3 regions of the Staphylococcus felis genome follow, and region 2 is predicted to be linked to each of the others. Evidence: riboswitches for the same ligand, from Rfam matches in the RefSeq annotation. Region 2 holds a riboswitch; each other region holds the start of a gene.
What was found. Region 2 has a riboswitch for thiamine pyrophosphate ahead of thiO (glycine oxidase ThiO). Riboswitches for the same ligand answer to the same signal wherever they lie in the genome.
Positions count from the first base shown of each region.

Region 1: it holds a riboswitch for thiamine pyrophosphate, as region 2 does, so the genes downstream of both, C7J90_RS01385 (thiamine phosphate synthase) here and thiO (glycine oxidase ThiO) in region 2, are expected to answer to the same signal.
Region 3: it holds a riboswitch for thiamine pyrophosphate, as region 2 does, so the genes downstream of both, C7J90_RS07190 (ECF transporter S component) here and thiO (glycine oxidase ThiO) in region 2, are expected to answer to the same signal.

Region 1 is NZ_CP027770.1:277,224-285,161, reverse strand. It holds gene C7J90_RS01405 (inorganic phosphate transporter) at 1-790, shown strand, start outside; gene lip (YSIRK-targeted triacylglycerol lipase) at 897-2,798, opposite strand; gene C7J90_RS01395 (CHAP domain-containing protein) at 3,350-4,162, opposite strand; gene C7J90_RS01390 (Bax inhibitor-1/YccA family protein) at 4,421-5,038, shown strand; TPP riboswitch at 5,055-5,164, shown strand; gene C7J90_RS01385 (thiamine phosphate synthase) at 5,234-5,818, shown strand; gene thiS (sulfur carrier protein ThiS) at 5,821-6,021, shown strand; gene C7J90_RS01375 (thiazole synthase) at 6,023-6,790, shown strand; gene C7J90_RS01370 (ThiF family adenylyltransferase) at 6,790-7,791, shown strand; gene C7J90_RS01365 (YebC/PmpR family DNA-binding transcriptional regulator) at 7,867-7,938, shown strand, end outside.
Region 2 is NZ_CP027770.1:531,230-539,167, reverse strand. It holds gene C7J90_RS02645 (ABC transporter permease) at 1-467, opposite strand, end outside; gene C7J90_RS02640 (ABC transporter ATP-binding protein) at 454-1,317, opposite strand; gene C7J90_RS02635 (LytTR family DNA-binding domain-containing protein) at 1,415-2,257, opposite strand; gene nfsA (oxygen-insensitive NADPH nitroreductase) at 2,548-3,303, shown strand; gene C7J90_RS02625 (L-cystine transporter) at 3,414-4,805, opposite strand; gene thiO (glycine oxidase ThiO) at 4,881-5,990, opposite strand; TPP riboswitch at 6,074-6,174, opposite strand; gene C7J90_RS02615 (DNA-binding protein) at 6,238-6,837, opposite strand; gene C7J90_RS02610 (hypothetical protein) at 6,947-7,621, opposite strand; gene C7J90_RS02605 (general stress protein) at 7,795-7,938, opposite strand, start outside.
Region 3 is NZ_CP027770.1:1,538,672-1,546,609, reverse strand. It holds gene C7J90_RS07200 (class I SAM-dependent rRNA methyltransferase) at 1-1,124, opposite strand, end outside; gene auxA (lipoteichoic acid stability factor AuxA) at 1,219-2,538, opposite strand; gene graF (glycopeptide resistance-associated protein GraF) at 2,882-3,013, shown strand; TPP riboswitch at 3,584-3,685, shown strand; gene C7J90_RS07190 (ECF transporter S component) at 3,902-4,477, shown strand; gene C7J90_RS07185 (ABC transporter ATP-binding protein) at 4,490-5,896, shown strand; gene C7J90_RS07180 (energy-coupling factor transporter transmembrane component T family protein) at 5,889-6,680, shown strand; gene purD (phosphoribosylamine--glycine ligase) at 6,830-7,938, opposite strand, start outside.

The DNA of each region.
Region 1 (7,938 bases), 250 kb from region 2:
AGTCGACCCGTTTACTTTAGATAATGGATTAGTAGTTGTGTTAGCGGCTATATTAGCGGCCATTGTTTGGAATTTATTGACTTGGTATTATGGCATACCAAGCTCATCATCGCATGCGCTTATCGGTGCTATCGCAGGTGCTGCAATCGCTTCAGCGGGATCATTTAATATTTTGCACTATCAAGGATTTACAAAAATAGTGTTAGTGCTCATATTATCACCTGTTATCGCTTTTATTGTAGGATTTATTATTTACACAATTGTCAAAAAGGTATTTAAAAACGCAAACCTAACACGTGCCAATCGTAATTTTCGTTTTTTCCAAATCTTTACTGCATCATTGCAATCATTTTCACATGGTACGAACGATGCCCAAAAATCAATGGGGATTATCACTATGGCATTAATTGTTGCAAATATGCAAACGAGTGTAGAGCCGGCGCTATGGGTTAAAGTTTCTTGTGCAGCTGCAATGGGGCTCGGTACAGCAATTGGAGGATGGAAAATTATTAAAACAGTGGGTGGCAATATTATGAAGATTCGTCCCGCTAATGGCGCATCAGCTGATTTAGCATCAGCATTGACAATCTTCACAGCATCTTGGTTGCATTTTCCACTTTCTACAACACACGTTGTTTCATCATCAATTTTAGGTGTAGGTTCATCTAATCGTATTAAAGGTGTGCATTGGAATACAGCTAAACGCATGATTGTTACTTGGGTCATTACTTTACCGATTACTGCTATTATTGCAGGTATTTTTTATTTGATTTTAAATGTATTTTTATAAAATTAAACATATTAAGAATAAGGAAAAACTTCGAGATTTTTCGTAAATGCTTACGAAAATCTCGAAGTTTTTCGATTACTGGGATATTTATGTCCCAGCTCCTAAATCAAGCTGACATTAATTGACGTGCAGGTGTGTCAATGGCTTCAATTTGTTTGATATTATCCATGAGACTATGATAGAACTTTTCTAATTCAGCACCTGTGCGACGAATGTCAAAAAAGTCTAATCCAACAAAGTCAGCATGATCCCAGCCTTTCATTACATCATGGACTTGCCACACGCCTTTTTGAATCGTACTACCAGCTTTCACAAAAGGTTGTGTGAATGGCGCTAATGCAGAAATAACTGGAACAATTCCGTCATTTTCGCGCCATTTTGGGTCTTTATCGTTACCTATGAGGAAACTTACCGCATGTAGTAATCCAAACATATAAGGTGTAGCGCGATGGTGATGTGTAATAGGTGATTCTTTACTTGCTGATCCTGTGTACGTATTGTAGACAATATTGGGGTTAATTGATGTTTGATTATTAAATCGGTTTACAGTATCTTCTACTGTTAAATCATGAAAGGCATTATCGTCTGAATCCCATAAGTTGCTATTCTCAATGCGTTTAAGATAATCAATTAAAGACTCTGATTCTTTTTGCGAAAGCCCCCATTGCCCTAAACCAATGTCAAACGTGTTATGTTTTGTCCCTACAAGGCTACTTAGTCTGAATACGAGGGAGCGAATGAAGTCCTTATTGCCTAATTTATCGGCAACTTGGGAACCGTTGTGAGGTGTAGCTAGTGTCGTAATAGATGCAATCATATTATCATGTCCGCCTTGGAAGAGTTCGGACACTTCAGAGTTGTTTGTTTTTCCGTAGTCTTTTTCAGGGTCATAGCCATTACGTAAAAGTTCTTCAAGCATACGTATTGTTGTTCCCCCCATACTATGGCCAATCAAATGGACTTTATGGCCTGGCTTCCAGTCTTTATAGACCCCTTCATATGTCTTACCATAGCGTTCATGTCCTTTTTCTTGACTATGTGCAGCACCGTAATCTACCGTACCACCTTTAATGTAGTAGTATAATTCGACAGCGCGATCGAAATTACTACCAAACGCACTAACGCTGGCCTCATGCACGTCATAACCTTCTTCGCGTAAACGTTTAATCACTTGATATTTCGAACCACCCCAATAACTTGGATAACCGAGTGGGCGATTGTCAGAAGAGAAGCCTGCTAGCCCATGAACAAAAATAATCGGATATTTGTTTTGATGTTGTTGTACCTTATTCTCTTCTACTTTTTCTTCTTTATTCTCATCGGTTGTGTTGTTTTGAGTTGCAGTTCTTAAATTTGATTCGACAGTCTTTTTGACTTGTGAAGTATCATTGTTAGCGGGTTTTTGATTGTCTTCAATATTTGATAGTTCCTTATCATGATCTTTAACATCGGACTCAGCATCATGATTAGGAGAATTATTTTGATTATCAACAGATGCATCAGAAGACTCATCATCATGGTTAGGAGAATCATTTTGATTTTCAACAGATGTATCAGAAGAATTGTCATTGCTAGGAGTGTCATTTGGATTTTCAACAGGTGTATCAGTAGAAGAATCATCATTGCTAGGAGTGTCATTTGGGTTATCAACAGATGTATCAGCAGAAGAATCATCATTGCTAGGAGTGTCATTTTGGTTTTCAACAGGTGTATCAGAAGACTCATCATTGCTAGGAGTGTCGTTTTGATTTTCAACAGAAGCATCAGCAGAAGAATTGTCAGTATCATTTTGATTTTCAACAGGTGTATCAGAAGACGATTCACTCTGTTCAGAAGTGTTATCAACAGATGTTGACGCCTCTCGCAATTGAGAATCATCTAGGTTTTTCGTTGTATCGTTTTGGGGGTTTTCAACTGTAGATTCTGAATCAGTAGTTTGATTGAAAACCGTATTTTCATGAGTGCTATTATTTTCTAAAGACTTTGAATTTTGCTCTGTGTTTGTCATGATAGGATCAGTAGTTTGTGCGGAAGCATTAGCAGGCGAAACAAATAAGAAAAGTTGAGTAGCTATGATACAAGAACCTAAGCCCCAAGCACACTTTCGTAACGCGTAACGCTTTCGTGTTAAATGATCATTTTGCCTCTTCGTAAACATAGATTGCATCATCCTTATCTTTTGTTTATTTTTTGCTGGGACAAAAACATGTAGAATTTGAACAGCAAATAAAGCTATTGAACACCTATTGACTGAAAACAACATGTTAGTTTTTGAGATATAACGAGCCATGTCCCAGTATCATAAGAATACTAATAATAAAAAAGATTTTCAATATATTTTTTATTATTTCTGTAATTTTTATAAAAATTAATATTAAAAATATGATGATGATTAAAGAAAATATATATAGGGATTGATATTAGGTTAATACTCGATAAAACTATAAACTTTGTAAAAAATAGGTGTTTATTAAAAGAGGATTAATATTGTAATAATTTTGAAGTATAAAAAATGGCAACACAACGATGAAGGTCGTTCTGTTACCATTTTTATAATGATTAATGAATATAATTATAAGAAGAAGCTACAGATGCTGGGATTGTACGATAATCCATTGTACCTGGCGGTGTATTATAATTCATTTCTGATATTAAAATACTGCCATCGCTGTTTACGCGTTCAACGTATGCGACATGACCCACTGGACCTTCGTAATTTTGCATAATAGAACCTACTGTTGGATTATGATCAACACTGTAACCATCTTTAGCAGCGTTATTTGCCCAATGATCGGCGTTCCACCAATAAGTGCTAATAGGTTGTCCTGTTTCAGCACGACGATTGAATACATGCCATGTACATTGACCCCAATCATAAAGGTTTTGATCATTGAATGTCGGTGTTGTATACCCTCCAGGTGACGGAACTGTTTCGTTAGAAGGGCCATTTGAAATAGAAGGTGAGGCCCCACCTGATCCACCTGGAATGGTTAATGTTTGATTAGGGTGAATTAAATAATTGCTAAGTTGGTTAGCGTTCATGATATCTTGGACAGTGACACCATATTTTGAAGCAATCACATTTAAAGATTCGCCAGGTGAAACAACATGTGTACCGTTGGAATTAAGTGATGCTTCGTTTGACCCTTGTCCTTCGCCTCCGATTGTTAAGACTTGTCCAGGGAATACAAGGTTGTTTGATAAATCATTTGATTGTTTAATGTGATCAACTGATGTATTGTACTTTTGAGCAATGCTCCATAAAGACTCACCCGATTGTACGGTATGTTGCGTGGATGCTTCAGCGTCGTGCTGCGTAAGTAATGCTGCAGCACCAGAAGTAGCTGTAAGTGCGAATGCTAATTTTTTCAATGTATTGCCTCCTTAAAAGTTGTTTTGCAATTACGTTGATTCGTTAAAATATTCTTTTTCATCATAACAAAGAATTTTATATTTGTGGGAGTTGTTACAAATATGTAATATTGTAATAAATATTTTTTGTAATTGAATCTCTAACTTAAATTGATTTTATAAGTGTTTTGGTAATGAATGATAGATAACCCATAACAGAACATTAAACAGTTTGTAATATTGTATGAAGGGTATTATTTTAAAGGAAGGTGACATGTTATGCGCAATGAGAATCAAAAAAAGAAGTATAGTCAGGTTTGGCTTTATTTTATGTATTATTGGATGATTTTTGGTGTTTTTGTTTATTTAGGGCAGTTTTTACCTATAGAATGGCGGAAGCCGTTATCTATAGGATTATTGGTTTTGATTTTGGTCACAATGGTAGTTCAACGTGCGAGATTTAGTGGTATTATTATGTCTCATATTTATACAATTATTTCAGGTTTATTATCATATGCTACATTGATGTATACTATAGAAGATTTAGGATCTAATCTATTGATTCAAAATGTCATTATAGCTGTTTTAGGATTTATCGTATTTGGTTTCATCGGTTATTTTTTCATTAAAGATGCTTCTAATATGGGAAAATATTTGTTTGTAACATTCATCGTATTGATTGTCATGAGTATAATCAGTTGGTTTATACATAATCCAATGTTGCATACTGTGATAGCGATAGTAGGTGTGTTACTCTTCTTGTTATATACATTATATGATTTTAATCGTCTAAAAAGAGGGCAATTCTCTCCTCGCGAAATGGGATTTAATTTGTTCTTAAACCTTTTCCGTATTATACGATACGTGTTAAAATTAGCTCGTATGGTCAAAAGGTAAATTTTATAAACATATATTAAACCACTGGAAGTGCCATTATTAATGGCTGAGATCGAAATGTGTTATTTCGAAATTCCTGAACCTGATCCAGTTCGCACTGGCGTAGGAAAGTGGCATTTCGTCGTGCTTTCAGCTACTTTTCTATTTATTTAGAGAAGTAGCTTTTTTATTTGTATTCAAGGAGGTGTCAAAGTGATGATAGCAGTCACACCTTTTCAAACATTAAGACAAATACATCAATATCGTCTCAAGGAGGTCGAGCCATTCATTGATGGCGTCATATTAAGAACGCCAATGGAACAAGATGATCTTTTAAGTTGGGTACGAGGCCTTATGCAACAAGGGTTTCCTAAAGAAAAAATCATCATCCACTCTAATCTCTTACTAGCATTAAAATTAGGTGTGAGACGTATTCATTTTAGAGAAATGGATCCAGCTGCTTTTGAAACCAAAAAACGACATCCCGATTTTTCCGTTAGTATGTCTGTGCATCGAGTTGAATCTATACAACAAGCGATGCAACATCATATTGATTTTGGCATGTTTGGTCATTTATTCCATTCAGCTTCCAAACCAAATCAACAACCGAGGACGTTAATAGAAGTAGAACAAGCGCTTAAAGTAGGTTTGCCACTGGTTGCGATTGGTGGGATTAATTGCCAAACAGTGCAACGATTATCGGAAGGATTTAGAGGTATTGCTTGCATCGGGAGTATTTTTAACGAGAATTTTGAAAATGTGCAAAAATTATCGAAATTATGGAATGAGAGAGGGGGATGAAGGTGGAAGTCATTGTCAACGGAGAAGTACAAACATTTCAAGAACATACAACGATACAAGATATATTAAATCATTTTGAAATCGAAGCGAAACGTATGGCTGTTGAGCTGAATGCGAAGGTTGTTAAGCGTTCAGAATGGTCAACTACAAAAGTAAGACCAAATGATAGATTAGAACTTTTAGAATTTGTTGGAGGCGGATAAGATGTTTAAAATTGCAGATTTAGAGTTTAATTCAAGATTGTTTTTAGGTACTGGAAAGTTTGATAATGAGACAGTTCAGGAAGAAGCGATAAAAGCTTCGGAAACAGAAGTGCTGACATTTGCGGTTAGACGTATGAGTTTATATGACAAAAGTTTACCGAATCCTTTAGCTAATGTTGACCTTGACAAATTTATTACATTTCCAAATACAGCCGGAGCAAAAACAGCAGAAGAAGCGGTACGTATAGCTGAATTAGCGAAAGAAGCTGGGATTTGTGACATGATAAAAGTTGAAGTCATTGGAGATGATGATACTTTATTACCTGATCCTATTGAAACATATAAAGCCTGTGAAATTTTATTAGAAAAAGGATATATTGTTTGTCCTTATATTTCAGATGATGTTGTCTTGGCGAAACGTTTAGAAGAACTAGGTGTACATGCGATTATGCCGTTAGCTTCTCCGATTGGGACAGGACGAGGAATTTCTAATCCGCTTAACTTACGATATATTGTTGAAAAAAGCCAAGTTCCGGTTATTGTTGATGCAGGGATTGGCTCTGCTAAAGACTGTGCTGAAGCGATGGAGTTAGGTGCAGATGCTATTTTATTAAATTCTGCAGTGTCGCGTGCTAAAGATCCAGCTAAAATGGCTGAGGCAATGAAAAAGGGGATTGAAGCGGGACGTTTAAGTTATGAAGCAGGACGAATTCCTATCAAATATAATGCAGTACAATCTAGTCCTTCTGAGGGGTTAGGGTTTCTTTAATGGATAGATACGATAGACAAGTTAAATTTCCGCCATTTGGTCAGCAAGGACAACAAAAACTTCAAAAACTACATGCCTTTATTATAGGAGTTGGAGCATTGGGAAGCGGTATAGCTGAACAACTTGTGCGTAGTGGAATTAAAAAGCTGACAATTGTTGATAAAGATATTGTATCTTTAACCAACCTGCATCGACAAAGCGGCTATACTGAAGCTGATGTAGAGGAGATGATGCCGAAAGTTTTCGCATTAAAGAAGCGATTAGTTGCGATGAATCATGAAGTAGAAATCGATCCTTTAAATGAAGAAATCACAGCCCGAAATATTATTGGGATACTAGAAGAAGTAAAGCCAGATATTGTGCTTGATGGGCTCGATCAATTCGAAACACGTTATTTAATCAATGAAGCAACACGCCAATTAAATATTCCCTATATATATGGGGCTGTGATTGGAAGTCAGGTCAGTGTATTTCCGATTGATCAAGATGGTCCGTGTCTACATTGCGTGATGCCAGATGTTCCAGAAACGATGGAAAGTTGTGATGTATATGGCGTACTGCCACCTGCTGTACATTTGGCAAGTAGTTTTGTTGTGTCTGAGTTATTTTATTATCTCATGCATGACACATTCTCATATACAATGGTTACAACTGATATATTTAAAGGAACAATGCGCAGAACTTCGATACAATCACTTAAAGAGGAAGACTGTGCAGTGTGTGGCCAACATATTTATCAACGACTTGCACAAACGAAATTAGATGAGATGCGTCTGTTATGCGGCGGTGTGTATCAAATTCGATTAAAGGCTGACTATTTTGAAGCCCCTCTGCAAGAAGAGGTATCTACGTTAATCCAAAATCCTTTTATCAAACGATTAAGATATAAAGATTACGATATGACATTATATCAAGATGGACGATTATTGATATACAATGTTGACAATAGTGAATATGCGAAAGAGATGATTCCTTATATTTTTAAAAGCGTACATCATTGAGACTGTTGATTAAATGAAAAAAAACAATGTATAATAAAGCATATTGAAAAAAGTATGCGAAAGCGAGATGGAATCATGGGACGTAAATGGAATAACATCAAGGAGAAAAAAGCTCAAAAAGATAAAAACACGAGTCGAATTTATGCG
Region 2 (7,938 bases):
TTAGTGATTAAGCCAAAACCTAAAGCAAAACAAATTATCATAGCAATGTATAATAACAGACTCAAATAGTCATGCCACTGTATATTAAAAGGTATACCTAAAGCGATGAGTGAGATTACCGAGGTGATTAGACTACTAACAGTGCCTAAAAAAGCTTTGCCTAACAAAAGTTCAACAGGTTTAAGGGGTGTCTCAATCAAACTTTGTAATGTTCCTTTTTCGTTTTCTTCAGCTAGTATAGAAATGGTAATACAACCTAATGGCATTGTGAGTGAGAATGCAATGATGATATACACTAGTAAATCATTAAATGATTCAGTTGATCCTTCAGAGGCAAGGGATGCACTCAAAAACTTAAAATATAGAGCAAGTAATATAGGCATAATAATCATAAAATAGAGAGAAGGATTACGTAAAATTTCTTTAAAATCTTTATAGATTACAGCTTTAACTCTAAATAATTTCATTGCTTTTTAACTCCTCTCCAGTAACTTTTACAAAAATATCTCCTAGTGATGGTATATCTGAAGCAATATATTTTAAGTTATCATTAGTGATTAATTTATGAATCAATGCGCCAGTGTCTGAATTGATATCTAATGTAAAATGAATGTCGTCCTTAGTGATGATTTTAATTGTAGGTGTGGCGTATTGGTATTGCAAAGACTGCGGATGACCAATTAACTTAATCTCTCCATTGATGATGAATGCTACACGGTGACATAATTGTGCAGCTTCATCCATATCATGTGTGGTGATAAAAACAGTTGTACCTTGCTCGTTAATCTCTTTTAAACGACTGTGTATCAACTTCGAAGTTATAGGATCAAGGTTTGCAGTGGGCTCATCTAAAAATAATAATTTGGGTTTATGAATAATTGCTCTTGCAAGCAAAACGCGTTGTTTCATACCAGACGATAATTCACTAATACGCTTATTTCTGTGATCATTTAGCTCAACATTTTCTAATACTTCATCTATGCGTTGCGTTGGTATCTGATAAATATCAGAGAATAACTTCAAGTTTTCATATATTGTTAAACGGTGATATAAAGATGAGTGGTCTGTCATAATACCAATATTATGCATGAATTGAGAAGTACCTAATTTACTTGCATTATAGCCTAAAACATTTAGACTCCCTTTAGACACCTTGAATAAACCAGTCATCATATTAATAGTCGTAGTTTTACCAGCACCACTTGGTCCTAAAAAACCAAAAATCTCGCCCTTCTTGACGGAAAAATCCAAGTTTTTAACAATGATTTGATCTTTAATCTTCTTTTGAACGTGTTGTAGTTGAATGATATTTTGCATATATGTGCCCTCCTATCTATAGTAGGACAAGAATATAATAATCATACGGTAAGCAATACTAAAAACTGATGAAATGTACCTATAAATCATTCAAATGTTATGAGGAGAGCTTGAAAATATGTTCAATATCCTTAACTTTGTCTCTAGACAATGGAATGATTTGGTCTCTATTCTGATTTAAATATAAAGAATAGCTATTTTTCGACCATGTAATAATCTCGCTCACTTTTTGTAAATTGACAAGATAAGAGCGGTGACATCTAAAAAATCCATAGTCTATAAGTAGTGATTCCATAAAGGTAAGGGTCTTATCATTTGTGTAGACTTCTTTTCCTATATGAATTTCAACCTTTCCTTCACGAGACTCTATAAAGTCGATATCTATTGGGTCAATTAGAATAATTTTTTCGCCAACTTTTATTGATACGCGATGAACTTGTCGGCGAACGGGTTGAACGTCAAAATCTTTAGAAGTTTCATTTTCCGATTGTAATCGTTTTAATCCTTGGTGGCTCAATCGATAAGAGTTATTTGTTAGAAGTAATGCTTCTTCAACATGATTGGTCGTACACACGATAGAAGACTTTTGGCTTAATTTTCGAATGAGTCGCATCATTAGTGATTTATGTTCAATCGTTAATTGTTGTAAAGGTTCTTTAATTAAAATATATTGATGTTCACTAATAGAAATGCGAACAAGATGTAGTAACTTAAGATTTGAGGTGGATATATTTTTGACTTTTTCATTTTGGACTGTTGCAAGATTAAATTGTGCAATTAAGTCATCTACACGGATAGGCTTGTTGAACCATTGCTTCCAAAAATGAATACATTCTTTGACTTTTAATGTTTCAGGTAAAGGCTCATTCAAAGTTGTAGTATATATATGGTTGTTTATATTTAATATGTTATTTTGAAACTCATCCTCACTGACTATCATAGTGAGTGGGTGGGTAATGGTTTCGCTGTGCGTTTGTGAACACTTGAGTTTAAATGATACCATCTCTAAAACCTGCCTTTTTATGTTAGCTATAGTATAACATTAATGATTGGTGTTATTTTGGAAAAGGGTATAAATGTGTTTTTATGCTGATGATAGACAAGGAATGATTAAATTTAGGTACTATAGTCATTTAGAGGGTAAAAATTAATGGAGGTTTGTAGTCATGCAATATGAATGGGAATTTGATAGGATAAAATGGTGTAGTAGAGTTAAAGGAGTGTTGTTCAATGTCAAACCATGTTTATCATTTAACGCAAAAGCATCATTCAGTTCGAAAGTTCAAGTCTGAAAAAATAAGCCGTGACGTTATTCAAAAGTTAATCGAAGCAGGACAAATGGCTTCGACTTCGAGTTATTTGCAAACCACATCATTTATTGGTGTTGAAGATGTTGAGAAGAAAGAAGCATTAAAGGAAGTTTCGGGACAACCCTATGTTGTAGATAATGGTTATTTGCTTGTTTTTGTCATTGACTATTATCGCCACCAATTAATTAATGAGTCTAGAGGTGCGGATATGGAAGGAAGTTTTGAATCCGCTGAAGGTTTATTAGTTGGGACAGTTGATGCTGCTCTTGCGGCTCAAAATATTGCCCTTACTGCTGAAGATATGGGGTACGGAATTGTTTATTTAGGATCACTGCGCAACGATGTAGAACGTGTGCGGGAGATATTAGGATTGCCTGAGCATACTTTTCCTTTATTTGGAATGGCATTAGGTGTGCCGGCAGATGATGAAGAGGGAATGCCTAAGCCAAGACTACCATTTGAACATGTCTTTCATGTCGATAGTTATAACGACAACAAAGATGAACAAATGACTCATCTGAAAAAATATGATGACATCGTGTCTAACTATTATAGTCAGCGTACTAATGGGGAGCGAGATGAGACGTGGTCAGAGCAAATTGCACGCTTTATGAGCAGTAAACAGCGCCAAGAGATGCTTGATTGGTTGCAAATGTCTGGATTTAACAAAAAATAATATTAAAAAGCTAGCGTAAGACCTTTAATGAAAAGGGCTGGTACGCTAGCTTTTTTGGTAGGTTATAAAATAAATGACTCAAATCTAAGTTCATGCTCAACACTTTTAGGTTAATGTTGAGATGCTAATTCGTTATAGTCGTTTGATTTGAATGTTTCGTCGTCTAATTGTTTTGTTAAGCGTGCTGTTCCTGTTCCAGCTACAATAGAGTCATTAACATTCAATGCTGTTCGTCCCATATCAATGAGGGGCTCTACTGAAATAAGTACACCAGCAAGACCCACAGGTAAGTTTAAGGCAGATAATACAAGGATTGATGCAAATGTTGCACCGCCCCCAACACCAGCAACTCCAAAAGAGCTTAAAACCACAACGACAATTAAAGTCAGAATGAATTGTAAATTAATTTCAACGCCTGCAACAGGCGCGACCATTATCGCAAGCATTGCTGGATAAATACCGGCACAGCCGTTTTGCCCAATAGATAGTCCAAACGATCCTGAGAAATTTGCAATAGACTGAGGAACCCCTAAACGATTGGTTTGGGTTTGAATATTTAAAGGTAATGCCCCTGCGCTTGAACGTGATGTGAATGCAAATATTATGACTTCAGCCGTTTTCTTCATATATTGAATAGGGTTGATGCGTAATGCCGATAAAATAATCAAATGAATCACGTACATTGTAATTAATGCAGCATAAGATGCTATGACAAACTTGCCTAATGTCCAAATTGCGGCAAAATCGCTTGTCGCCATCGTATTAATCATAATTGCTAAAATACCATAAGGTGTCAGGCGTAAAACGAATGTGACAATTGCCATAACAAGCGCATATACGGCATCGATACCACGCTTTAAGAGGTGACCGTTTTCAGGTTGTTTACGTGCGACGCGTAAATAAGCAAATCCGATAAATGCTGCAAAAATGACAACAGCAATCGTTGACGTTGCACGTGCTCCTGTAAAGTCTAAGAATGGGTTGGCTGGTAAAAGTTCTAAGATTTGTGCAGGCAGAGTAGTTGCAGTCATTTCTCTAGCTGTATTTGCAATTTCACTACTTCTGGCATTTTCAGCTTGGCCTAAATCGATACTAGATGCATCAAGACCAAAAATAAGGGCATAGACAATCCCGACAATAGCAGCAATTGCCACTGTTCCAATAAGAAACATAAATATATAGCTACCCACTTTGGCGAACTTTTCGCCAATTTCAATTTTAGTAAAGGCAGCTACAATCGATACAAATACGAGAGGGATTACAATCATTTGAAGTAACGCTATATAGCCATTACCGACAATGCTAATCCATTCAGTCGTTTGTGTTGTAACGTTACTGTTTGCACCGTAAATAAGGTGTAAAATTAATCCTAGGATAATACCAAGACCTAGTGCTAAAAAGACGCGTTTCGGGAATTTAATATGCTTTTTAGCCATTATTGCCAATCCTAGAAGTGCTAAAATAAATATAATGATATTGATAATAATATATAACGTAGACATAAAAACACGCTTCCTTTTAATTCCGATTTATAAAATAAGAATAATAGGAAGCGTTTATAAAATCAAGTATAATTTTTAAATTGTATGCTGATGAGGTTGGAATGGTTGTAATATTTCACGTGCTTGGTGATTGCCATCTACCAATTGCGCCATAAGTTTCCCCACAATCGGTGATAGAAGAATACCATTTCGATAATGTCCTGTTGTGACATATAGATTCGGACGAACTTCTCCCATGATGGGCTCTCCATCTGGTGTAATAGGACGAATACCTGTCCACTCTTTAATGATACGGCCTTGTTTTAATGCAGGAATCATAGCAATACTCTCACGGTCTAGCCAATTCAAGTTATCGCGATTATTCTGAGTGCTCCAGTTGTCGATTTCAGAAGTAGCGCCAATTAAGAAACGATTCGGCTTTTTCGGCACGATGTAACATCCATTTACATTAAAAATAGTTTCTTGCAAACCATGATAGTCAGATGCGATAAGTTTGACATCACCTTTGACAGGGTGCGTCGGTAAATGAATATTGAGGTGATGCAATAACGCGCCACTCCAAGCGCCAGCTGCGATAATCAGTTCGTCAGCATGGAAAGTTCCTTTAGACGTATGAATATGATAGCCCCCGTTATCCTGTTGAGAGATAGAAGTGGTTTCGGTATGAGTCAATAATTCGATAGATTCTCGGTGGGCTACTGATTTTATTAATGCTTGCGTATAAATATTAGCATTGATTTGTCCGTCGTCTTGAATTTTAAAAGCGGCACTTTGATTAGGATCAAGCTTTGGAAAACGTTGTGCCATTTCTGAGGAAGACAGTAGTTTAATCGTATGATCGTGTGATTGTAAAAATTGGAATTGTTTGTGTAGTGCTGTTATATCGTGGCTGTTTGAAGCCACTTTGATTAAACCATACTTTTGGTATTCAATATCGATACCTGTTTCACGCTCTAAATCTTTTGCAGTTTCGGGCATCATTGCACGACTTTGCATGGCAAGACGGTATAAAGGTGTGTCTTCAAAAAATTCATTTTGAGCACCTAGCATTCCTCCAGCTGCATAGGATGCATTCATTCGTGGAGTCGAGCGATCGATGATGCGAATGTGTCGGTGTTTAGATTTCAATTGACGTGCAATTGACAATCCCATGACACCAGCACCAATAATGACGGTTTGTTCCATAAAAAAGCCTCCTGCCAATGAGTAGGGGGCAAGAGGATGATTAGATTGAAATGGATACGCTAGAATACTGATTTCAGCAACAGTATATCGTATTAAAGCTTCCCTTCGTTGGTTCTAACCACTTCAGGTTCAAAGAGTTAAGATTCATCTTTCTCAGCTCACTCGAGCACCCCTAGCATTGTCATATTAAGTTAATCATGCATCACTTATTATAAACCGTGATAGATATTGTTGCAAAATGTACGGATTATCCTCCGAACAAGCGCTGTAAAAATCCTTTTTTCTCATTGCGTTCAATCGTATGTGCTAATGCTTTCTGCTGTTGAACTTGAGATTCAATACTTTGTTGTGTTTGATTAATCTGCTCAGTTTGTTGTTTTTGGGCTTCAGTAAGTGTCGCTAACGATTGATTGCTCGATTCAAGTTGTTGATTTAATTTTGTATGTAATGCTTTCAACTCTTCTTGCTGTTGATGGACTTGAGAAACCATTTGACCTAACATTTGACGTTCTTCGCGCATTTGATTGATTTCATTGCGTAATTCATTAAGAAGGTGTGGGACTTGTTGATCACTTGGAAGATGGTTTTGATCTTCTTTAACAATAACTTGTAAAAAATCTTTTTCCTGTTCAAGTTCTTCAAAAGCAAGCTCATAGCTATTTGTTCGACCCACACGTTCGGCGATTTCCTGGAATAATTCGATATCTTCTTCTTGAAAATCTGTCGCTTCACGACCGCGGTATTCTGTCTTTTTTAAGTGGTAGCCTCTTTCCTCAAGATGCTGCACAATTTTACGAACTTGTTTTTCGCTTAAGCCTGTTTTTTCGGCAAACTCTTTTGTTAGCATAAGTCACGATTCCTTTCTAGTTTTTTAGACAAACGGCAGAGTGCGTTCAGTAACCCGTAAGTCTTACCTCCTCATTATTGTAACGGCTTTATTTGCTGATTTCAAGGGGTTAGTCACTGACTTCTTTACTCAGCCCCATCTTGATAAGTAATGGATAAATAATCTTGCGAGGAAGACGGTTTGCAAATACATATTTGAGAATATAGCAAGATTTGATACTTGTTCCATAAATGTCTTTAGTCAATGGAATATTTGTTTTGATATACAATTCTAACGGAACAGGTTTTCCATTGCGATTGAGAGAAGGTTGTAAATAGTTGATGTCAGTTTGTTTGTCAAAGTCATTTTGCATGAGAAAGCGACGTCGAAAAGCAATGTCATCTGCTGTATCGTTGTCGACATTTGGTGATTCAAAGGTAGACTCAAACATAAAGAAGTTAACATCGCGCCCATGTAATTGATTAGCTAGTGCGTTCACACCTGTTTCTATTGCATCAAGTGTTGATTTAAGAAATGTTTTGCACTGAGGTCCTTTTTCAGCGATTAAGTAAATGATAAAACCAGCATTCGTCGTTGCTTCGTAATGTGCAGTCGCAAAGCTGACCACTTTTTGGTCATGAATGCCTACTAAAAAAACGTAATCGTTTTGTGTTTTTTCAGTTTTTAATGATTGCACGAAGACGGACTCATCTTCGGTTACAAGGGGGTCTAGTTTATCTTTATAAAATGCCATAGCAGGCGCATACCATCGATCTTGTGTCGATTTGATCTGTACAAATTCCATGTTGTTCACCTCTTTTAATTTGGATTAAGTATAGCATAGGTTCAATGCTTCAGTGAAAGTGGGCGTGATTGAAGGTACAATAAAAGGATTAAGACGCGAATACGGTCTTAATCCTTATGACTTAATGTGATAGGATTTAGGACGACATTGGACATTTTAGTCTTAAGCTCGTATTATTCAATATCACCAGTATGCTCTGATGGCATATGTTTATGTTCCAAACCCTTATCTTGACTTTGATACGCTGCGTTGTTGGCAACTTCACCATTCTTAACATTGTCTTTTTGACCGATTACGACAATTTTATTGTTAGAGAT
Region 3 (7,938 bases), 1.0 Mb from region 2:
TAATGTGGATGTGTTTTGAAATCTTTTGGTAACCCCATCACTTCATCTACGGTATAGTCTACGCCTGCTTCATCAAGCACACGTTTTGCCATATTTTTAAATGCTTTAAGGCTGTACATACTATGATTAGTACTTAAAATGAGGCTGCCATTGTATGCTAAAATATCTAACGCTCCTTTAATCAACTTGCTATAATCTTTCATTACAGAAAAAGTTTTCTTTTTGTTTCGAGCAAAACTTGGTGGATCTATTACAATCGTGTCATATTTCAAGTTATGGCGAAGTGCATATTTATAGAAATCAAACGTATCCATTACAAAAATCTTTTGAGTATTAGGGTCAATTGCATTGATACCAAAATTCTCTTCAGTTAATGTTCTTGAACGATTGGCTAAATCAACGCTTGTCGTTTCGACGGCTTCCTTTGCAGCTATCACAGAGAAAGCACCTGTATAACTAAATAAATTTAATACTTTTCGTTCATGTGAATAATAATCTCTTAATTTTTTTCTGACTTCTTTTTGATCCAAAAAGATTCCGGTCATTGGGCCTTCATCTAAATCGACATTATAAAAGGTGTGATTTTCTTCAATGACAATTGGAAACTCAGCACTCTCTCCTAAAACAAAGCCCGAATGAATATTGTCATTTTTAAATCGTGTCTTTTCATAAATGGAACGATAATTAAATACTGATTTTATCGCATTGATCACATCATCTCTAAATGCATAAATCCCTTCAGAATACCACTGAATCAGTAAATGGCCATCGTAATTATCAATTGTTAACCCACCGACACCGTCACCTTCTCCATTGAATAATCGAAACGCGTTCGTTCCATCAATATGATAAAAGTATTGACGCTCTTCAAGTGCCAGTTCAAATTTATTGTGAAAGAATGTGCGATTGATTTGCTCATCCTTATCATAACTCAGCACCCAACCCAATCCTTTATGCTGTCGTCCTACGTAACATGTCGCGATATATACATCTGTCGACGTCATCAAGTAGAATAGATCACCTTCTTTCAAATTGTGACTTCGAAAGATATCTTCTTCTTCAATCAAAGGATATTGATTAAAATATTTATCCTCTTTTCCTTTATTTAAAATAGCCGTTTTCATTGATATCAGCCCTTCTCTTTTAACGTTATTTTCATTTTAACATGAAAAAGCCTGAAGATAGGATAACCTCTCCCATGCTTCAGGTCTTTAATCTTTACTGCTCATCCGGAGACTTTTGTCTAAGTTGTACAATAAATGCGACAATCGCAGGAATAAGCATTAATAATAAAATAGGTGTAATAAAAATTGAAAGTAATAACCCATTAAAAAGTATAACAATGTATTCTGTAAGTAACTTAAAAAATAGAATACTAATCATGAATAATTGTAAGTAATAGTACTTTCCTTTTAACATATAAGTGACTGTTGTAATGATGTAAATAATTCCCACTATTAACAATAAAAATAAGCTTACCCATTCATATACATATTGTGTTTGAGAAAGTCTCCAATCTCCCGACATAAATAAGCTATTCCGATTATTAAACTCGAGCAGTATGAAGAATAAAATGATAATGCCACACGCAAGTATGACATAATTTTTTTTCAACCACTTTGGACGATGTAAAAAAGAGGGAATATCATCTTCTTCTAATTTAGCCCAACCAAACCACTTTTCTTTTATTGTATCTTTCTGACGTCGTATCTTCTCAAGATCAATACTTCGACGTGTTTTTCGAGTAATGCCTTGTGTAAGTTCTGATGTGCGATGTTGAATATCTTTAATATGGTATTTAGTATTATCATTAAATTGGTACTTTTTACTTCTTGAATATTCATTCGTTTCTCCTGTTAACTCTTCATTTGACACAGGTAATGAACGACGTAAAAACAAAAAGTTCCAAATCGCCATTTGTCCTAAAATCCACAATAAGATAAAAAAAGTATTAATACTTAATACATCAATAGCTGTAATTTCACGTGCATCAATACGACCATACAATGAAAGCTGAGTCATTACATAACTCAAACCGTAACTAAATATAATCCATAAGTAATGTTGTTTGCGGTGTGCTGGGTTTAACTCATCCTTATATGCGATATACCCGATATGTATTAAAAAAGGTATCACAAAAACAAAAGCAACCCAACTATAAACTTGAGACATAAAAATTAACGTTAACACAAAATAAATAATACCAATCAGCAAAAAGAAGATTGAGATATCATAATCAAATCGTGTTGTATTCGTTAAAGTTCGCCCTATCAAAACCATTAATGCCCCAAATAAAAGTATGATAATTCCGCTCGCTAAAGGAACATCACCAATGTATTTACTCATTACACGAATAATTTCATTAAAAAACGCCATTGTAAAATCCCAAGCATTATCAATGTCAGGTATTTTACGCTTACCATCGTTGAGTTGATGTATAAGTGGTATATTAATGAAAATAATAATGCTCAATAGAATAGAAAGTACACCAATAATATAGCTATAAATCACTTCGGTGTATTTGTTGAACAATGACATGCGCTCACCTCACAACTATTATAAACAATCCCAAAAGATATGTCTGTAATTTTTCAGAAATTCAGTCTATAGTACGACTTCACTTGTCGCAACTATCCAATATCATCTATCCTATCTCACCATATATTTGTGTTGATAAACTATTATCCTATCTCACCATATATTTGTGTTGATAAACTATTATCCTATATTATCCATATTAAAACGTCTTCACTTTAATTTACAACCATTACCAAATCTATATAATCATAGGTGTCATTAAATCCAAACTTAAAAGTCATGTTTAGATTTCTATTTTTCGGGCATAACATAGACATATACTTTTCAAAGGAGTGCATATTCAATGTCTGAAAAAGATTTAAAAAAAGCAGCAGAACAAGCTAAAGAAAAAGAGCAAGATTTAAAAAATAAAAAAGAAGATACTAAAAAAGGTTTAGAAGAAACAAAAGATAATATTCAAGACACTTTTGAATAAGACAATCTGAATGGTGAAATAATACGTACTAGGAATGTAACACTTTTTTGAGTTCATTAAAACATGTGAGTGTTATTCTGATTCCGAGTATTATTGGTTCTATAGTAAATCGGACTGGTGTATAAATAATTTCATTTATTTGATTGTTCCATAAAGCCTCGCTTTTCTAGGCGCCTCAGAAGTCTCGGCTTAGGAATCGATCAAATTTGCTATATTTATTTACACCCTTAAGTTATAAAGTATGTTTTACCAACTCAATTTTACTGATTTATGTCGTATTATAAAGAGGCATTAATGTTCAAGACTTTATGATCACACAACAAAAAAGGCGTTAAGCAATCCATTATTGCATAACGCCTTAATTTAATGCTCTCAGTCCAATTTGACTGAGAGCCGTATTATTTCACCATTTTTTTGGCAACTATTCCCCATCATTTTTCTGAGTCACCTTAACGATTCCCATATTTTGGTGAGCGACTAAAGTGATAAGATAAAGCGCCTCCTTAATACGTCATAGTCACCACTTCTTGACTTTTGTCACCTAACAGTGTACATTATCAATAACAATTAAATTCGCACTAGGGGTGTGTATGCTGAGATGAGGAGTCAATCCTCAAACCCTTTGAACCTGAACTAGATGATACTAGCGTAGGAAAGTGTAATCGTTTATGATTCATAAACATGGTCTATGCGGTTATTGGAGTAGCCGCTTTTTTATGATGTTTATTTATTGTAACAATTCCTACGCACATCTCAGTACGAGACTTGTGCGTTTTTTATTTTCATCACATTATCACAATGACCATTACTATCCGTTGTCTTAAATGAATTGGATTCGACAAACAATGATCATTGCTGATGATATCAACTTTAAGGAGGACATTTATGATGAAGAAGGGGTTAACACTTTCTGATATCTTAGTGACAGTCTTAATTTCTGTTATTTTTGCTGTCATTTATAATTTATGGTGGATTGTTAATAATACAGTTCAGCCACTCGGTTTACATATCGATCAGCTGATGTATGGTATGTGGTTTAGTGCTGCTGTTGTTGCATATTTGATTATTCCAAAAATGGGAATTGCATTACTTGCCGAGTTTGCAGCAGGTGCTGGCGAAACCATTATGATGGGTCGCTTTGATATACCAACAATTATTTATGCATTACTTCAAGGTTTAGCATGTGAAATTGTATTTGCTATATTCCGATACAAATCACGTGCATTAATGGTTGCTATTTTAGCCGGTATGGCTGCTGCTATTATCAGCTTACCCATTGACTGGTACTATGGTTACCTTAATGAAGTTGCAAAATGGAATTTAATTTTATTAATTGCCTTTCGAGTGATTAGTGGTGCTGTTTTAGCTGGTATTTTCCCATATTATCTAGTCAAAGCACTTGATCAAACTGGTGTAACTAAGCTATTCAGACCTGCTTCAAAAGATGATTATGATACTTTATAAGGAGTATTAAAAGTGTTAAAAGTTAAAAATTTGCGCTTGAAATATCCAAGTGCTGATTACAAAATTTTCGATGGTCTAGATATTGAAATTAAAGATAAAGAAAAAGTACTTTTACTTGGACCATCAGGTTCTGGTAAAAGTACTTTACTCAATGTATTAAGCGGCATAGTTCCTCATTTAATTGACTTGCCAATGAAATATGATGAACTGCACATTTCAAAACAATCTGGAGTTATCTTTCAAGATCCTGACTCACAATTTTGCATGCCACAAGTAAATGAAGAACTTGCTTTTATACTTGAAAACCGCCAAGTTGCGCGTCAAGAAATGGATCATTTAATAAATGAAGCATTACAACGCGTTCAACTGGATGTGAATCCTAAGCAAAATATCAATCAGTTGAGTGGTGGAATGAAGCAAAAATTAGCGATTGCGGGGACACTCTTACAAAATGCAAATACGTTATTTTTAGATGAACCAACTGCAATGCTTGATGTAGAAGCAACAGAAAATCTTTGGTCTTTACTTAGAGATTTATGGGAAGATCAAACTGTGCTCATCGTAGAACATAAAGTTGAACACATATGGGATTATGTAGATCGTGTGATTCTTATGAACCACCAAGGTCAAATCATTCAACAAGGCGAGCCAGATTACATTTTAAAACATTTTGAGGATGTTTTAAGCGAATACGGTGTTTGGCATCCGAATGCGTGGGATAAGGCGCCTAACCCCATTGAAAAACCATCAGATATTTCAAAGTCATTTTATTATCAATTCAATCAAGGCGCTATTCAAAGAGGAAATAAAAAACTATACAATGTATCACATTTCGATATACATCCAGGTGAATGGATTACATTAACTGGAAAAAATGGAACAGGTAAAACAACTTTATTTGAGTCGATGATGCAACTAATTAAATACAGAGGAACAATGCGCTACAATAATCAGAAACTAAATAAGTTAAAAGATGCAGCGAATAATATGTATTTAGTTTATCAAAATCCAGAGTTACAGTTTATTCAAAACACTGTTTTTGATGAAATCTTTGTTAATTATGACCATTCAAATCATGACAATGCGAAACAATTAACCGAATCTATGCTTGAATTACTAGATTTACATCATGTCAAAAATCAACATCCTTTTGAATTATCAATGGGGCAAAAGAGACGATTAAGTGTCGCAACTGCCTTAAGTACTAATGCGGATATTATCTTGCTGGATGAGCCAACATTTGGTTTAGATAGTCATAATACGTTTAAATTAATTGAGTTGTTTCACGAAAGAATGCAGCAAGGGCAAACCATTATGATGATTACACATGACCCACATATTATTCATCGTTATCCGACGCGTCACTTTGCAATTCAAAATGCTCAACTTGTTGAATGCGAGGTGACACATCATGGTTGAATCTTGGAAGCTTAAATACACATTTATGGACAAGGTCAATATTATTACTAAGTTGTTTCTAGGTATTGCACTTTTTTTCTTTATTATCTTTATTCACAACTTTGACTTTATGATTTATCTTGCCTTCATGATGTTATTGTTTTTACTTCTAGTGAGCGGCACACAATGGAAAGTATTATTACTGTTTTTGAGTTTTTCCATTGTGTTTGCCCTTACCTCATCGTTATTTATGATTTTTTATGGTGAGGGTCAACATGTATTATTCAAATTTGGGTTTGTACAAATCAGTAGCGAGAGCCTTGTACGTGGACTTCATTTGTCTTTACGTACAATGGTTATTAGTTTCTTTGGCTTATCGATTGCATTTACTTCACAAGTTATCATGATTTTTTATAGCTTGATGCAACATCTCAAAGTTAAACCTAAAATCGCATATGCCTTTATGGCGGCTTTTCGAATGATTCCATTGATGATTGAATCTGTGTTTCAACTTAGAAATGCCTTAAAAATGCGTTATCAAATGATTGACAACAAAAACTATTCGGGGTTTAAAAGGCTCAATCATTTATTAATCCCTTTATTAAGCCAAAATATACGTAAAGCGCATCGTTTATCTGTCGCTATGGAGAAAAAAGGGTTTCAAGATGGGCCTCGTACTTACTATTATCACGTCCCATTTTCATATAGAGATGTTATATTGGTCCTTTTAATTATTTTGTTTGTTATACTTGCTTTTACGATGGCGCATTTCGTACCCATAACACATATCACTGATGTTAGATAATAGCCCGAAAATGCGTTTTCATGATCTCGATGATATGAAAAGGCATCACTGATTTTCTTGATTTCCCGTTTATACCATCTGCTAAGAAAATCAAATAGGAGTGCCAATGAAATCTTCAATTAAAAGTTTTCATTGACACTCCTTATTTTTTAACTGTCTATCGCTTTATGTGCTATATCATTTCGATAAAAGAGATTGTCGCTCTGAATTTTTCGAACTCGTTCATATGCATTTTTTTGAGCGTTTACAATAGAATCTCCTGTTCCGATTGCCAAGATAACACGTCCTCCTGATGTGACGAATTGGTCTTGTTCACACTTTAATCCACTTACAAAATAATAATCCGAATCTTGTTCAAAACCACTTACGGTATGCCCCTTATCGTACAATCCTGGATAGCCTTTAGACGCTAACATTACACCCACTACTGCTTCATCTTTCCAGACCATATCAATAGGCTGCTTAGCTTCTAATTGAACGATATGTTCCATTAAATCGCTATCCAAACGCTTTAACAATACTTGCGCTTCAGGATCACCAAATCGTGCGTTAAATTCTATTACTTTGGGTCCCTCTTTCGTCAGTATCGCACCGATATATAGAAGTCCCATAAAGTCATAACCTTCACTTTTCATCGCACGTGCAATAGGCTGCGCAATTTTGTCATTTGTTTCTTTTAAAACATTTGTGCTAATATGAGGCACTGGACAATATGCGCCCATGCCACCAGTATTGGGTCCTTCGTCGTGATCAAAAGCACGTTTATGGTCTTGTGCAATCGTATCAAAAGGAACCGCGTAATCTCCATTAACAAAAGTCATCAATGAAAATTCTTCACCTTCAAGAAATTGTTCGAACACGACTTTACTTTCTTCTTCGGGATAAAGTGTTTCGACTGCATCTATCGCCTCTTCACGAGTTTGCGCAATAATGACACCTTTACCTGCAGCGAGTCCATCTTTTTTGAGAACTATCGGTAATTCGCAGTTTTTAACATAATTAAGAGCCTCAGATTTCTGACTTATTTCTTGATAATCTGCTGTTGGAATATTGTATTTTTTCATCAAACGTTTGGCAAACGATTTAGACCCTTCTATTTGTGCTGCCTCTTTATTTGGACCAAACACCTTCATTCCAGCATTTCTCAATAGATTGCCTAATCCATCTGTGAGCGGTTGCTCAGGTCCAATAATTACCCATTCAATTTGATGGTTTTTCGCAAATTTTAAAATATCCTCATGATTGTTTTCTGCAATTT